DNA from 2 places in the Saccharopolyspora sp. NPDC045941 genome. Region 2 is predicted to be linked to the other one. Evidence: riboswitches for the same ligand, from Rfam matches in the RefSeq annotation. Region 2 holds a riboswitch; the other holds the start of a gene.

Region 1 (7,600 bases), on a different contig from region 2:
CCGCATGCGAAAACGCCGCGAGCGGGGGAACCGCCCTGCCGCGCGGTGACAGGAAGGTTCCCCCGCTCGCAGGCGAGATCAGGCGAGCACGCTGCTGATCGGGGTGCTGGTCAGCCCGTGCGCCTCGGCGACCGGCTCGTTGACCAGCTTGCCGTCGTGGGTGTTGAGGCCACCGGCGAGCGCGTCGTCCGCGCGGCAGGCCTGCTGCCAGCCCTGGTCGGCGATGCGCAGCACGTACGGCAACGTGACGTTGGTGAGCGCGTGCGTCGAGGTGTTCGGGACCGCGCCCGGCATGTTCGCCACGCAGTAGAACACCGAGTTGTGCACCCGGTACGTCGGGTCGTCGTGCGTGGTCGGGCGGGAGTCGGCGAAGCAACCGCCCTGGTCGATGGCGATGTCGACCAGCACGCTGCCCGGCTTCATCTCGGAGACCAGGTGGTTCGAGACCAGCTTCGGCGCCTTCGCGCCCGGGATCAGCACGGCGCCGATGACCAGGTCGGCGGCCCGCACCGCCTGCTCGACCGAGTAGCGGTTGGACGTCACGGTGCGGATCTGGCCGTGGAAGTCGCGGTCGATCTCGCGGAGCTTGTCGACGTTGGTGTCGAGCAGCTCGACGTTGGCACCCATGCCCAGCGCGACGCGCGCGGCGTTGAGGCCCGCGACGCCACCGCCGATCACCACGACCCGCGCCGGGTGCACGCCGGGAACACCGCCCGGCAGCACGCCGCGGCCGCCGCTGGGACGCATCAGCGAGTAGGCGCCCACCTGCGGGGCGAGGCGCCCGGCGACCTCGCTCATCGGCGCGAGCAGCGGCAGCGCGCCGTTGGCCGTCTGCACCGTCTCGTAGGCGATGCCGGTGACCCCGGACTTCAGCATCGCGTCGGTCAGCTCGGCGGAGGCCGCCAGGTGCAGGTAGGTGAACAGCACCTGGTTCCGGCGCAACCGCGGGTACTCCTCGGCGATCGGCTCCTTGACCTTGAGGACCAGCTGGCCCTCGCCCCACACCTCCTCGGCGGTGGGCAGCACCTTCGCCCCGGCTGCGAGGAAGTCCTCGTCGGGGATGGAGGAACCGGCGCCGGCGTTCGTCTCGACGAAGACGTCGTGACCGCGGGTGGTCAGCTCGTGCACGCCCGCAGGTGTGATCGCGACCCGGTACTCGTTGTTCTTGATCTCGCGTGGCACTGCGATCTTCACGGCGGAATCCTTTCGTCTCCTGTTGCGCACCACGATCCGCTGCAGCCGAAAGGGGCGCATCATTCCCGCAGGATGAGATTGCCCCGCGCGCTTTGTGCCCGCAGCACAAAGCCTGCTGCGACGGCGCCAACGCGTCGAGAGGGGCGGAAACGGCCCGGCGAGGACGGCCCGGGTGACAGGAAGGTTCCCTTGCTCGCAGCCACCCGGGCGGCCAGTGAAAGCAAGGGAACTTTCCTGTCATGCGGTGGCAGGAAGGTTCCCTTTCACACGTCAGCGCACGTGCGTCACGGGTGTGGTGATGACAGGAAGGTGCCCTCTCTCGCAGCCGCCGGGGGCGCGGCTCGGCGAGGGCGGGGTGACAGGAAAGTTCCCTTGCTGTCAGCCGTGCTGGGCCCAGCGGTCGGCGAGCAGTTGCACGAACAGCGCTGCGCGGACGTTGGGGTTCTCCAGGTCGATGTCCACGAGTTGGGTGAGCCGCTTCATCCGGTAGCGGAAGGTGTTCGGGTGCACGCGCAGCTCCCGGCTCGCCTGCCGCGGGTCGCCCGGGTGGCGCAGCCACGCGTGGAGGGTTGCCAGGTATTCGGTGCCCTGCGTCCGGTCGTGCTCGCGCAGCACCGGCAGCGGGCCCAGGGAGCCGACGCCCGCGTCGGTCGACGCACCGGCCATCCGGCTGAGCACCACCAGGTGCCAGTTGTCCTCGTACACCGCCACCCGGTCGCGCAGCTGGCCGGTGCGCAGCAGGCCGACCAGCTCCTCGGCCTGCGCGCGCGACTGGGGGAGGTCGGCGACCGCCACCGCATTGCCCACCGCGATCAGCGGGCGCGGCGAAGCGTCGTGGGACACGAGCGCTTCCCGCAGGTCCGGCCAGCCGCCCGCGCCCGCCCGGTCCGGCACCAGGGCGTAGAGCATGGTGCCGATCTCGGTGACCAGCGGGCGCCGCCCGATCCCGCGCGTGATCCACTCCCACATCGCCAGCCGGTGCCCCTCCGCTGGCCCGGCGGACGATGGCATTTCGATCGCGACGACCCGATGCGCCTCGTTGGGCACCGCCAGCTCGTTCACGGCCACCCGCCAGCCCTCGCCCCCTTCCAGCAGCAGCCGCACCTGCTCGGCGGACCGGCGGCGCTCCGCGTCCGCCACTGCCCGCCACCGCAGCAGTTGCAGCGCGACCAGTGGGGCGGTGTCGGCGAACGCGGTGGACCGCTCCTCGGAGACCTCCCCGGGCACCACGGCCCACATCGAGCCGAGCAGCTCGCCGCCCATCCGGATCGGCACCACCAGGCGGGGCAGGGTGCCGTCCTGCTGGGCGGGCACGAAGATCGCCGAACTGCCCTTGCTGAGCTGGCGGAACGTGCCGCGGGCCCGGAACTTGGCGAGCACCTCGTCGGGCTGCTTCCGGCCCATGATGGTCGACACCCGCGCCGGGTCGGTCAGGTCCTGCCGGGCGGAGTAGGCCAGGACCTGGGAGTGCGCGTCCTCGATCGTGACCGGCGCGTCCACCACGTCGGCGACCGCGTCGGCGAGGCGGAACAGGTCGCCGACCCCGGTGCCGCGCGCGTCGGCCTCCTCGATGCCGGTCCCGCCCAGCGCCGCCCGGATCAGCCACACCAACTGCGCCCAGCCGGTACCCGGCCGGACCTCCACCAGGGCCACCCCGGCTTCCTCGGCCGCCGCGGCCACCGCGTCGTCCGCCGAGATCGGCGGCTTGAGCAGCACTGCTGCCGCGCCCTGCGCGCCGCAGGCCCTCGCCAGCCGCTTCGCCTGCTCGCGATCCGCGACTGCCACGCCCAGCACGAGGTCGCCGCCCGCCGCGGTCGGCGGCTCATCGGGTTCGGCGATGACGACGTCGCCCACGCAGACCGTCGGCTCCGGGCTGACCACTGTGCGCAGCAGCGTGGGGCCGACCCGTTCGACCAGCGCCCGGATGTCCAGCATCACCGGCCTCCTGAGTGCTTCGGGCCGCCGCCAGTCAGGTGGGGGAGGGCATTGACACCAGGGCTGGCCCGTTTATCGTTGCTGAGCACATCGACAATTGCATACCGGCCGTCGACCCCGTGCGGGAGAGACCTTGAGGGCTCATACCGAGCCGTCAGGGCGCCGAAGGAGCAAGACTCCCCACAAACTCTCAGGCACCCATGACCGTTCGGGCGAGGCAACTCTGGAAAGCGCGCGTCATCCCTGACGCTCCACCCACGGTGCAAGCCGCGAGAAACCGCGGCGAAGCTCTCAGGTTCCGAAACAGAGGGGGAGGCCCAGCCCCGGGCATCTCTGCCCCCGAAAGCCTTGGAGCCTCCCGACATGTCCCTGCCTGCGAACCTGCGCTACACCGAAGAGCACGAGTGGATCGAGGACCGCGACGAGCTGGTCCGGATCGGCATCACCCAGCACGCCGCGGACGCGCTCGGCGACATCGTCTTCGTGCAGCTGCCCGAGGTGGGGGAGCAGATCGAGGCGGGCCAGGCCTGCGGCGAGCTGGAGTCCACGAAGTCCGTCAGCGACCTGTTCGCGCCGGTCACCGGCGAGGTCGTGGCGATCAACGAGTCCGTCGTGGACGATCCGGCGTTGGTCAACTCCGAGCCCTACGGCGAGGGCTGGCTGCTGGAGGTGCGCACCTCCGACACCGGTGCCCTGCTCACCGCCGAGCAGTACGCCGCGGTGATCGCGGAGTAGCGGGGAATAGGCGAGGGAGGAGACGGTCAATGGCGATCAGCGTCTTCGACCTGTTCTCGGTCGGTATCGGGCCGTCCAGTTCGCACACGGTGGGTCCGATGCGCGCGGCCCGCCTTTTCGTGCAGCGGTTGCACGGCGAGGGCCGGTTGCCGCAGGTCAAGCGGATCAAGGCGGAACTGTTCGGGTCGCTCGGCGCGACAGGGCACGGGCACGGCAGCCCGAAGGCGGTGCTGCTCGGTCTCGAGGGGCACAGCCCGGAGACCGTCGACCCGGCGGCGGTGGAGGGCCGGGTCGCCGAGATCCGGGAGACCGGGCGGCTGCGGCTCGACGGCGTGCAGGAGATCCGGTTCACCGTGGACCGCGACCTGGTGATGCACCGGCGCAAGTCGCTGCCGCTGCACCCCAACGGCATGCGGTTCACCGCGACCGGCACCGACGGGGTCGAGCTGGAGAGCGCGGTCTACTACTCGGTCGGCGGCGGTTTCGTCGTCGACGAGGACGCCACCGGCACCGATCGGATCAAGCCCGACGCGACCCCGGTGCGGTACCCGTTCCGGACCGGCGCGGAACTGCTCGCCCGCACCGAGGAGTCCGGGCTGCCGATCAGCGGCGTCATGCTGGCCAACGAGCTGTCCTGGCGCGGCGAGGACGCCGTGCACAAGGAGCTGCTGGGTATCTGGCAGGTCATGCGCGAATGCGTGGACAACGGATGCCGGAACTCCGGCGAACTGCCCGGCGGGCTCAAGGTCCGGCGACGGGCGGCGGAGCTGGCCGCTTCGCTGACCGAGCACGACGATGCGCTGGAGTGGGTGACGCTCTTCGCGCTCGCGGTGAACGAGGAGAACGCGGCCGGCGGGCGCGTGGTGACCGCGCCGACCAACGGCGCGGCCGGGATCGTCCCCGCGGTGCTGCACTACTACATGCGGTTCGTGCCGGGCGCCGACGACGCCGGCGTGGTGCGCTTCCTGCTCGCGGCCGGTGCGGTCGGCGTGCTGTTCAAGGAGAACGCGTCGATCTCCGGTGCCGAGGTCGGCTGCCAGGGCGAGGTCGGGTCCGCGTGCTCGATGGCGGCCGCCGGGCTCGCCGAGGTGCTCGGCGGGACCCCGAGCCAGGTGGAGAACGCCGCGGAGATCGCGATGGAGCACAACCTCGGGCTCACCTGCGACCCGATCGGCGGTCTCGTGCAGATCCCGTGCATCGAGCGCAACGCGGTCGCGTCGGTGAAGGCGATCACGGCGGCGCGGATGGCGCTGCGCGGCGACGGCACCCATTTCGTCTCGCTGGACAAGGTCATCAAGACCATGCGCGAGACCGGCCGGGACATGAAGGTCAAGTACAAGGAGACGGCTCGCGGCGGCCTCGCCGTCAACGTCATCGAGTGCTGACCCGCCGCACGCCCGGTGAGTGCATGGGAACTTTCCTGTCACCACCGGGCTGTGCGGTGAGCGCTGGGGAACCTTCCTGTCACCGCCCGCACCGGGGCCTGGTGGCATGCGGATGGGAACTTCTCTGCCACCGGGTCCGTAGCGCGAGCATGGGAACTTTCCTGTCAGCGCCGCTCAGCACCGCGGTGAGTGCATGGGAACTTTCCTGTCACCGCCAGGCCGTGTGGTGACTGCATGGGAACCTTCCTGTCACCACTGAGCCGTGCGGTGCGAGCTCGGGAACCTTCCTGTCACCAGGCCGGTTCCTGCGGTGACTGCATGGGAACTTTCCTGTCACCGAGGAGCCACCGGGCTCCTGTGGTGGAGCCTTCCCGCCGTCGGCTCCGGTGCGAGGATGGGAACTTTCCTGTCACCGCTCCCCGCCGCGCACCGGCCAGATGCCGTGCGCCGGGGACCAGTCGAGGAGGCGTCGCGCCGCTTCGCTGCTGACGCGGTGCGACGGCTCGGCCGCTTCGTCCGGCGCCTGCCCGGGGGCCGGGCTGCCGTCCGTGCGGGCCAGCTCGCGGTAGTAGTCCGCGACCCGGACGGGCTCGTCGGCGATGTTCAGCGTCTCGCCCGCGCAGCCGCGCTCCAGCGCGCCGACCACCGCCTCCGCGTAGTCCCGCGCGTGCACCATCGCCGCCCACGACCGCCCGTCGCCCGGGATGGGCAGCCGCCCGGCGCGCAGCCGGGCCCGCTGCTGGTCCTGCACCGTCGCGGGGCCCACGAAGCGTCCGCCGCGCAGGATGCTCCACGCGATCTCGTCGGCGGGCAGTTCGCGGACCGCGGCTTCCATCGCCTGGACCGGGGCGACGATGGTCGTCCGTTCCGGCCGGTGATCGAACGGCGCCGTCTCGGTCAGCGGGGTGTCGCCGCCGTCCGCGTAGGCCATCGTGATGCTCATCTGGACGAAGCGCCCCACCCCGGCTTCCTGCAGCGCGTCGGTCACCACCGCGGTTCCGGTGCTGCGCAGCGCCGTGTTCAGCGCCCAGCTGCCCGCGGTCGGCGGGACCGCGGTGGCCGCGTTGACCACCGCGTCGACGTCCTTGAACTCCGTCGCCAGCAGTCGCCCGGCGACCGGGTCGAGCAGCGACGCCCGGATCCGGCGGGCTTCTTCCGGCAGACGGTCGAGGCGGTCGCCGGGCGCCATGGCGGTCACGTCGTGTCCGCGGCGCAGCAGCATCGGGACGAGGTGGTGGCCCAGGACCCCGCTGGCCCCGATGGCGAATACGTGCATCGGTTCCCCTTCAGTTCCGCAGTTGCTCGGCGAGTCCGGCGGCGAACGACCGGTAGTCGCGCGGCGGCCGGCCGGTGATGTCGGCGACCGCCGTCGTCACCACCTCCGCCTCGCCGGCCCGGTAGGTGGCGTAGAGCTGGAGGCGCGCCGCCACCGCCCAGTCCGGCACTCCCGCCGATCGCATGGCCGCCGCGACCTCGGCGGGCGCGGCGTCCACGTGCCGGATCGGGCGTCCGGCCACTTCGGACAGGATCTCGGCCACCTCCCGGTAGCCGAGGGCTTCCGGCCCGGTGAGGTCGTAGTCCCCGGCCGCGACGTCCGCGGTCAGCAGGCTCACCGCCGCGAGGGCGATGTCCTCGACGTCGATCATGCTGACCCGCGCCGCCCCGACCGGCAGCACGATCGCGTCGCGCGCCCGGATCGTCGGCAGCCACTGCAGCGCGTTCTGCATGAAAGCGTTGGGGCGCAGCACCGCGTGCGGAATGCCCGCGGCGCGCAGCTCGTCGTCGCCGACGCCGTGCTGGTGGTGGATGCTCGACTCGGCCCCCGCCAGCGCTCCGAGCGCGGACAGCTTCACCACCCGGCTCACCCCTGCCTCGCCGCTGGCCGCGATGAGATTCCGTTGCAGCACAAGCTGTTCCGGGTGGAACGGGGTGAGCATGAACAACCGGTCCACGCCGCGCAGCGCGCTCAGCGTCGAGGCGCGGTCGGCGAGGTCGCACTCGATGACCGCCGCGTCGGGCGCGCGGTTCGGCGAGCCGGGGCGCACCAGCGTGCGCGGGCGGTGGCCGAGCCGCACGAGTTCCCGCGTCACCGCGCGCCCGACGGCACCCGATGCGCCCGCGACGGCGATGACCGGCCCGCTCACGCCGCCCCCAGCGCGCGTGCCCCGGCGAGCTCCAGGTCCGCCGGGAGCCGGTCGTGCACCGCCGAGTCCGCGAGCAGTTCGCCCAGTTCCGGGGCGAACTTGAACAGGTTGTGCCCGGCGATCGCGGTGACCCCGGGGGCGTGCCAGGCGCGGAGCGCGTCGCTGCCCGCGGGCAGCTTGCTCATGATGCACACCCGCACCCCGATC
Region 2 (7,600 bases):
TCAGGCAGTGCACCCCGACCATCGCGACCGCGGCCGTGCCGAGGCCGAAACCGGCCGCGCCGCCGACCGCGTATTCGAGGATGAAGCCGCCGGAGGCGGCGACGGTGTTCACCCAGGCCGCGACGAAGGCGGTCATCAGCAGACCGGCCCGGCTCCGCCGCGCGAAGCGGCGCAATGCGAGGGCGACGAGGTAGCCGGCGGCGGTGCCGATCAGCGCCATGTTGGTGATGTTGGCGCCCAGCATGGTCAGCCCGCCATCGGCGAACAGCAGCGCCTGCACCACCAGCACGATCGCCACGCACAGCGCGCCGACCCACGGCCCGGCCAGGATCGCCGCCAGCGCCCCGCCGAGCAGGTGCCCGCTGACGCCGGGCAGCACCGGGAAGTTGATCATCTGCGCGGCGAAGACGAACGCGGCGACCAACCCCGCCATCGGCGCCGTCCGGTCGTCCAGGTCGGCCCGCGCCTTGGTCAGCGCGACCGCCAGCCCGGCTATCGCCACGGCCGCGAACAGCACCGCCGTCTGCGCGTTGAGCAACCCGTCGCTCATGTGCATGGCGAGCGTGGTGGTCGGCACGACGCGCTCCCTCCTGACCGGAACAGCTGCGCATCGAGAGTAGTTGCCGCAATACCGCAATCACCAGTAGCTGGCAGGAGTCCTAGATCGCAGTCCGGCGAGAAAAGCCGTCGTCCCGGGCATAACGCCCAGGACGACGGTTCGAGTCCGTTCGGTCAGTCTCGGACTGCCAGCGCCAGTTCGCCGTTGGAGTCCCGCTCGGCGTCCAGCACCTTGTCGCCGAGCAGCGCGGCGACCTGCGGTTCGAGGAACACCCGCACACCGGATACCTCGACCACCTCGTCGCCCGACTGCGGTTCGGCGGCGATCGACGCCTGCAGTCCTTCGCCCGCCGGCGCAATGCGCAGGCCGGAACCTTCCGGAGAGTCGCCGCCGACGAGGACGAGCTTGATGACCTCTGCAGCGCTCTCGCTGATGGTGAGCATTGTGCTCAACCCCTTCTCCGAGCCGGTCGGTTTGAAGGGGCCACCGTGTCATCAGCCGCCGCCCCGACGCAAACCGAACCGCCCCCGGCGTGTCACCGGCCCCGGACACCACGACGCCCCCGGCCGCAACAGCGGTCCGGGGGCGTCGCTGCACCTCTTTCGCAAAAGGCGTATCGACAGCTGTTACGCCTGGTAGGCATCCAGGGGCGGGCAGGAGCAGACGAGGTTGCGGTCGCCTCGCGCGCCGTCGATGCGGCGCACCGGGGGCCAGACCTTCGTCACGTCGGTGCCCAGCGGGTAGGCCGCCTCCTCGCGGGAGTAGGCGTGGTTCCAGTCCTTGGCCAGCGACGCCGCCGTGTGCGGGGCACCCACCAACGGGTTGTCGTCGGCCGGCCACTGCCCGGCGACGACCTTGTCGATCTCCGCCCGGATCGCGATCATCGCCTCGCAGAACCGGTCCAGCTCCGCCAGGTTCTCGCTCTCCGTCGGCTCGACCATCAGCGTCCCGGCCACCGGGAACGACATGGTCGGCGCGTGGATGCCGTAGTCCGCCAGCCGCTTGGCGACGTCGTCGACGGTGATGCCGCTGGTCTTGCTGATCTGCCGCAGGTCGAGGATGCACTCGTGCGCGACGAAGCCGCCCTTGCCGGTGTAGAGCACCGGGAAGTAGTTGTTGAGGCGGCGGGCGACGTAGTTGGCGGCTGCGACCGCGGTCAGCGTCGCCCGGCGCAGGCCGTCGGCGCCCATCATCCGCACGTACGCCCAGGAGATCGGCAGGATCGAGGCGCTGCCCCACGGGGCGGCGCTGATCGGGCCGACGCCGGTCGCCGGTCCGGCGGCGGGCTGCAGCGGGTGGTTGGGCAGGAACGGCGCGAGGTGCTCACGCACGCCGATCGGGCCGACGCCCGGACCGCCACCGCCGTGCGGGATGCAGAACGTCTTGTGCAGGTTCAGGTGCGAGACGTCGGAGCCGAACTTGCCCATCCGCGCGAGGCCGATCAGGGCGTTGAGGTTCGCGCCGTCGACGTAGACCTGGCCGCCCGCGTCGTGCACCAGCCCGCACACCTCGCGCACGGTGTCCTCGTACACGCCGTGCGTGGACGGGTAGGTGATCATGATCGCGGCGAGGTCGTCGGCGTGCTCGGTGACCAGCTCGCGCAGGTGGTCGAGCTCGATGTTGCCGGCGTCGTCGCAGCGGACCACGATCACCCGCATCCCGGCCATCACGGCGCTGGCGGCGTTGGTGCCGTGCGCGCTCGCCGGGATCAGGCACAGGTCCCGGTCCTCGTCACCACGGCTGCGGTGGTAGGCGCGGATCGCCAGCAGGCCGGCGAACTCGCCCTGGCTGCCGGCGTTGGGCTGCAGGCTCACCGCGTCGTAGCCGGTGACCTCGGCCAGCCAGGTCTCCAGGTCCTTGACGATCGACAGCAGCCCCTCGGCGTCCTGCGCGGGCGCGAACGGGTGCAGCGAACCGAACTCGGGCCAGGTGATCGGCTCCATCTCGGCCGTCGCGTTGAGCTTCATCGTGCACGAGCCCAGCGGGATCATGCTGCGGTCCAGCGCGATGTCCTTGTCCGACAGCCGCCGCAGGTAGCGCAGCAGCGAGGTCTCGGAGCGGTGGGTGTGGAACACCGGGTGGGTCAGGTACTCCGAGGTGCGCTCCAGCGCCGCGGGCAGCGCGTCCGGCGTCTCGATGTCGAGCTCGTCGACGTCACCGCCGGTGACGCCGAAGGCCTGCCACACCGTCGCCAGGTGCGCCCGCGTGGTGGTCTCGTCGCAGCTGATGCCGACGTGGTCGGCGTCCACGCGGCGGAGGTTGATGCCGCCCCGGCGGGCCCTGGCGACGACGTCGTCGGCCTTGCCCGGCACCTTCACGAAGATCGTGTCGAAGAACTCCTGGTGCAGCACCTCGACGCCGCCGCGGCGCAGCTGCTCGGCGAGCACCGCCGCCATCCGGTGCGCGCGGGTCGCGATCGACCGCAGCCCGGCCGGGCCGTGGTAGACCGCGTACATCGAGGCCACGACGGCCAGCAGCACCTGCGCGGTGCAGATGTTGCTGGTGGCCTTCTCGCGGCGGATGTGCTGTTCGCGGGTCTGCAGCGCCAGCCGGTAGGCCTGGTTGCCGTCGGCGTCGACGCTCACGCCGACCAACCGCCCCGGCAGCTGCCGTTCGAAGCCCTTGGCCACGGCCATGAACCCGGCGTGCGGGCCGCCGAAGCCCATCGGCACGCCGAACCGCTGGGTGCTGCCGACCACCACGTCCGCGCCGATCTCGCCGGGCGAGCGCAGCAGCGTCAGCGCCAGCAGATCGGCCGCGACGACGACCTTCGCGCCGCGCCGGTGGACCTCCGCGATGATCTCCTCGTGGTCCCGCACCGCGCCGGAAGCGCCCGGGTAGGACAGCAGCACGCCGAAGAACTCGCCGTCCGGCAACGCCTGCGCGCCCGCGGCGAGGTCGGCGACGACGACCTCGATGCCCAGCGGCTCCGCGCGGGTCCCGATCACCGCGATGGTCTGCGGCAGCGTGTCGGCGTCCACCACGAACCGCGGCGACTTCGACCGGCCCGCGCGGCGCACCAGCGTCATGCCCTCGGCCGCGGCGGTGGACTCGTCGAGCATCGACGCGTTGGCCACCGGCACCCCGGCCAGGTCAGCCACCATCGTCTGGAAGTTCAGCAGCGCTTCGAGCCGGCCCTGCGAGATCTCCGGCTGGTACGGCGTGTAGGCCGTGTACCAAGCGGGGCTCTCCAGCACGTTGCGCAGGATCACCGGCGGCGTGACCGTGCCGTAGTAGCCGAGCCCGATCATCTCGGTGTGCGGGCGACAGCGGCGCGCCAGCTCGCGCAGCTCGGCCAGCGCCTCGGACTCGGTGGCCGGCTCCGGCAGCGCCAGCTGCAGGTCGCCTTCCCGGATCGTGTCCGGCACGGCGTTCTGCCCCAGCTCCTCCAGCGAGCCGACGCCGATCACGTCGAGCATGCGCGCGAGTTCGGCCGGCATCGGGCCGACGTGCCGGTCGGCGAACGGCGTGCCGTGCTCCAGGGCGGCCAGGGGAATGCGGTCGTGGGTCACGTCGGTCATCGCCAAACCTCAATCGTCGCGGCGGCAAAGGGCGGCAGGCAGCCGGAACTGCCCTGCTCTCCCCCTCTGTCACTGTCCGCGAAGCGAACGCCTGAGAGCTTCACCCGGGAACCGGGCTTGCACCGTCGGCGGGGTGCACCACGGCCGTGGTGCACCCTCTTTCCAGAGGTATCTCGCCCGTGCGGTCCAGGTGGCCTGAGAGGTTGGCGGGGAGGGTTGCTCCTTCGGCGCCGACCGCGGCCTAGGCCGGGCCGGACTCTCCCGCACGGGGTCGGCGATGTGCCGCAGCTTACCCGATCAGGGGGTCCGAGCGGACCAGCGATGTCACCGGCCGCACACCACCCGGTCGGGGGCCGGTCGGCTCAGCCGGTCTCGGCCTGCCGGTCGCGCCGCCGACGGGACAGCTCGTCGTCCATCGGGACCAGCTCCGCGCCGTCGGCCCGTTCCGCCGGGAAGTCGTGGATCGTGCCGCTGATCTCGCGCATCGCACCGCTGACGGCGATGCCGAACACTCCTTGGCCACCCTGCAACAGGTCGACCACCTCCTCGGCAGAGGTGCACTCGTAGACCGTCGTCCCGTCGCTGAACAGCGTCAGCCTGGCCAGGTCCTGCACGCCCCGGTTGCGCAGGTGTTCCACCGCGACCCGGATGTTGTGCAGCGACACCCCGGTGTCCAGCAGTCGCTTGACCACCTTGAGCACCAGGATGTCCTTGAACGAGTACAGCCGCTGCGAGCCGGAGCCGGCTGCGCCGCGGATGGACGGGCCGACCAGCTTGGTGCGCGCCCAGTAGTCCAACTGGCGGTAGGTGATGCCGGCGATCTGGCAGGCGGCCGGACCCCGGTAGCCGACCAGTTCGTCCGGCAGCGAGGCGTCGGGGAACAGCTCGCCCTGCTCCACGGCAGCATCCCGGTTGGACGCTTCCTCGACCACGCCTGCCTCCCCTCGTCCGGCACGAAGCCGACGACGACGATCACCAGCTCCCGGACCATCGCGGTCCGAGGCCGCGAACACCGCCCAGCGGCCGAATCACACCGGGGCAATTCGCGTAAGTTCGACGGTATGCCTGCCCCGCGAGGAGGTCAACGCGACGCGCGGGGCACCCGGACGACCCGGCCCCCGCCTGCTCGCGCAGACAGGGGCCGGGCTGTGTCGTCGGTCGATCGGCGGGCTCAGGTGTCGGCGCCGCGGAAGTCCTCCGGGGAGACGGAGTCCAGGAACTCGCGGAACTTCTCCACCTCGTCCTCCTGCTCGTCCGGGATGATCAGCCCCGCCTCGTCCAGCACCGATTCGTCGGCGTGGATGGGCACCCCGATGCGCAGCGCCAGCGCCACCGAGTCGCTCGGCCGCGCGGAGACCCGCACATCCCCGTCGAACACCAGCTCGGCGAAGAAGGTGCCGTCCTGCAGGTCGGTGATCCGCACCTGTTCCAGGTCGCGCCCGAGGGCGCCGATGACGTCCTTCAACAGGTCGTGGGTAAGGGGTCTCTGCGGCCGCACACCCTGCTGCTCCAGCGCGATGGCGGTCGCCTCGACCGAGCCGATCCAGATCGGCAGGTAACGCTCGCCGTGCGCCTCGCGCAACAGCAGAATCGGCTGGTTTGCTGGTAGTTCAACTCGCACGCCGACGACGCGCATCTCGCTGCTCATCGTCACATCGCCTCCTCCAGCGCGCCGAAGCGTGACATCCCCGTCGAGGATCGCGCACCGACGCCTCCGACGCTACCCGCGTTGCGGCGGACACGCCCATCCCTTTAGCGGTCTGGTCGACCACCGAATCCGCGGCCTTCCTGCCGGTGCATCTGGTCCGAACCGCTGGCTGAGCTCTTCATCGAGCATTACCAGCACGATACACCGCCGACCCGTCCGCCGGACCGGTCGAAAGGCGGCCGCTACAACGTGGAAACCGGTTGCGACGGCGGGAAATTCCCCGCGCGGGAAGTCAGTCGATCTCGGCTGCGCACTACCTTCACGCGCCAGCGGGGCGACGCCGCTTCGGCGCCGCCCCGCTGGCGGATGGACTAGTCGGTCCAAGGGCCCCTCAGCGGGCGCCCGGGCCCCCATCGATCGGGCCGGTCAGGAACACCAGCCGGAACTTCCCGATCTGCACCTCATCGCCGTTGGCCAGCACCGAGGTGTCGACCGGCTCCCGGTTGACGTAGGTGCCGTTGAGGCTGCCGACGTCGACGACCACGAAGTCGTTGCCCTCGCGCCGGAACTCGGCGTGCCGGCGGGAAACCGTGACGTCATCGAGGAAGATGTCGCTGTCCGGGTGCCGTCCCGCGCTGGTGGTCTCCCGGTCCAGCAGGAATCGCGATCCCGCGTTGGGGCCGCGCTTGACCACCAGCAGGGCGGACCCTGCGGGCAGCGCATCGACCCCGGATGCGGCGGCGGGCTCCGGGGACGCACTCTCGGTGCTCTCCGGCTCCGAGAGGAAGGGCCTGAAGACCGAGGTGGTCTCCGGTGACTGCTCCGGCGGAACGTCGCCGTGGCCGGGGAATTGGCTCACCTGAGCTCTCCTCTACGCGGATAGATCGTGCCAAGTATGTGCCCAACGTACCGTGCAGGTACAGACACGGGACGCGGGACTCCCGACATCTTCCTCTCGGCCCCTGACAGACCGACGATCTTGCCTGGTCGGATCAGGATTCGGTCAGCTTCTGGTACGCCGCGGCGTCGAGCAGACCGTCCAGCTGCGCCGGGTCGGCGAGCTTGAGCTCGACCATCCAGCCGTCGTCCAGCGGAGCCGAATTGACCAACTCCGGCTCGTCCTCCAGCTGCTCGTTGCGGGCCACCACCTCGCCGGTGACCGGCGCGTAGATCTCCGAGACGCTCTTGGTCGACTCCACCTCGCCCATCGAATCGCCGGCGGTGACCTGCTGGCCGAGGTCCGGCAGCTGCACGAACACCACGTCGCCGAGCTGCTGCTGGGCGTAGTCGGTGATACCGATGCGCACCTTGTCGTCAGCCGTGCGCTGAATCCACTCGTGCTCTTCGGTGTACTTGATCTCGTCCGGGGCCGCCACGTGGTCCCGCCTCCCTGCTCCGCTGGTGCTGTGGATCACCGGTCACGGAGGTTCGCGTGATCGGCTCGGCGAGCGTATTCACCACGCGGCGCAGGCCGCAAGGCGACCCTCCAGCGCGCGACGCGAAAAGGCGCCGCCCGCCGATTCGGCTCGGCGAGCGGCGCCCTTCGCGCGGGACGTCCGGACGGCGCTCAGGCCGGTCTGGCGCGGGCCTGGCGGACCGCCGCCATCACCTGGCCGAGGTAGAGGATGCCGGCCCACAGGTAGAGCGCGCCGCCCCAGCAGGTGAAGGCGTAGGCGATCGGTCGGACCACTTCGGACAGCGGGAAGTCCTCCTGCACCAGCAGCAACAGCGGGAACGCGTACATCAGGCAGAACGTCGCGGCCTTGCCGAGGTAGTGCACCTCCGGCGGTTCGTAGCCGTGCCAGCGCAGCACCGGCAGGCAGAGCGTCAGCACCACGTCGCGGATGACCAGCGCGGCGGCGACCCACCAGG

The links. Region 2 has a riboswitch for glycine ahead of gcvP (aminomethyl-transferring glycine dehydrogenase). Riboswitches for the same ligand answer to the same signal wherever they lie in the genome.
Region 1: it holds a riboswitch for glycine, as region 2 does, so the genes downstream of both, gcvH (glycine cleavage system protein GcvH) here and gcvP (aminomethyl-transferring glycine dehydrogenase) in region 2, are expected to answer to the same signal.

The regions. Positions count from the first base shown of each region.
Region 1 covers NZ_JBWKKU010000012.1:123,228-130,827, reverse strand. Annotated here, with positions in the region: gene ald (alanine dehydrogenase) at 79-1,194, opposite strand; gene AC07FN_RS12265 (PucR family transcriptional regulator) at 1,573-3,129, opposite strand; glycine riboswitch at 3,242-3,346, shown strand; glycine riboswitch at 3,347-3,446, shown strand; gene gcvH (glycine cleavage system protein GcvH) at 3,493-3,864, shown strand; gene AC07FN_RS12255 (L-serine ammonia-lyase) at 3,894-5,249, shown strand; gene AC07FN_RS12250 (NAD-dependent epimerase/dehydratase family protein) at 5,659-6,525, opposite strand; gene AC07FN_RS12245 (NmrA family NAD(P)-binding protein) at 6,536-7,393, opposite strand; gene AC07FN_RS12240 (NAD(P)/FAD-dependent oxidoreductase) at 7,390-7,600, opposite strand, start outside.
Region 2 covers NZ_JBWKKU010000006.1:90,457-98,056, reverse strand. Annotated here, with positions in the region: gene AC07FN_RS06765 (energy-coupling factor ABC transporter permease) at 1-556, opposite strand, end outside; gene AC07FN_RS06760 (HesB/YadR/YfhF-family protein) at 733-1,002, opposite strand; gene gcvP (aminomethyl-transferring glycine dehydrogenase) at 1,186-4,080, opposite strand; glycine riboswitch at 4,253-4,354, opposite strand; gene AC07FN_RS06750 (MerR family transcriptional regulator) at 4,443-5,012, opposite strand; gene AC07FN_RS06745 (bifunctional nuclease family protein) at 5,252-5,728, opposite strand; gene garA (glycogen accumulation regulator GarA) at 6,120-6,587, opposite strand; gene gcvH (glycine cleavage system protein GcvH) at 6,721-7,104, opposite strand; gene clsA (cardiolipin synthase ClsA) at 7,296-7,600, opposite strand, start outside.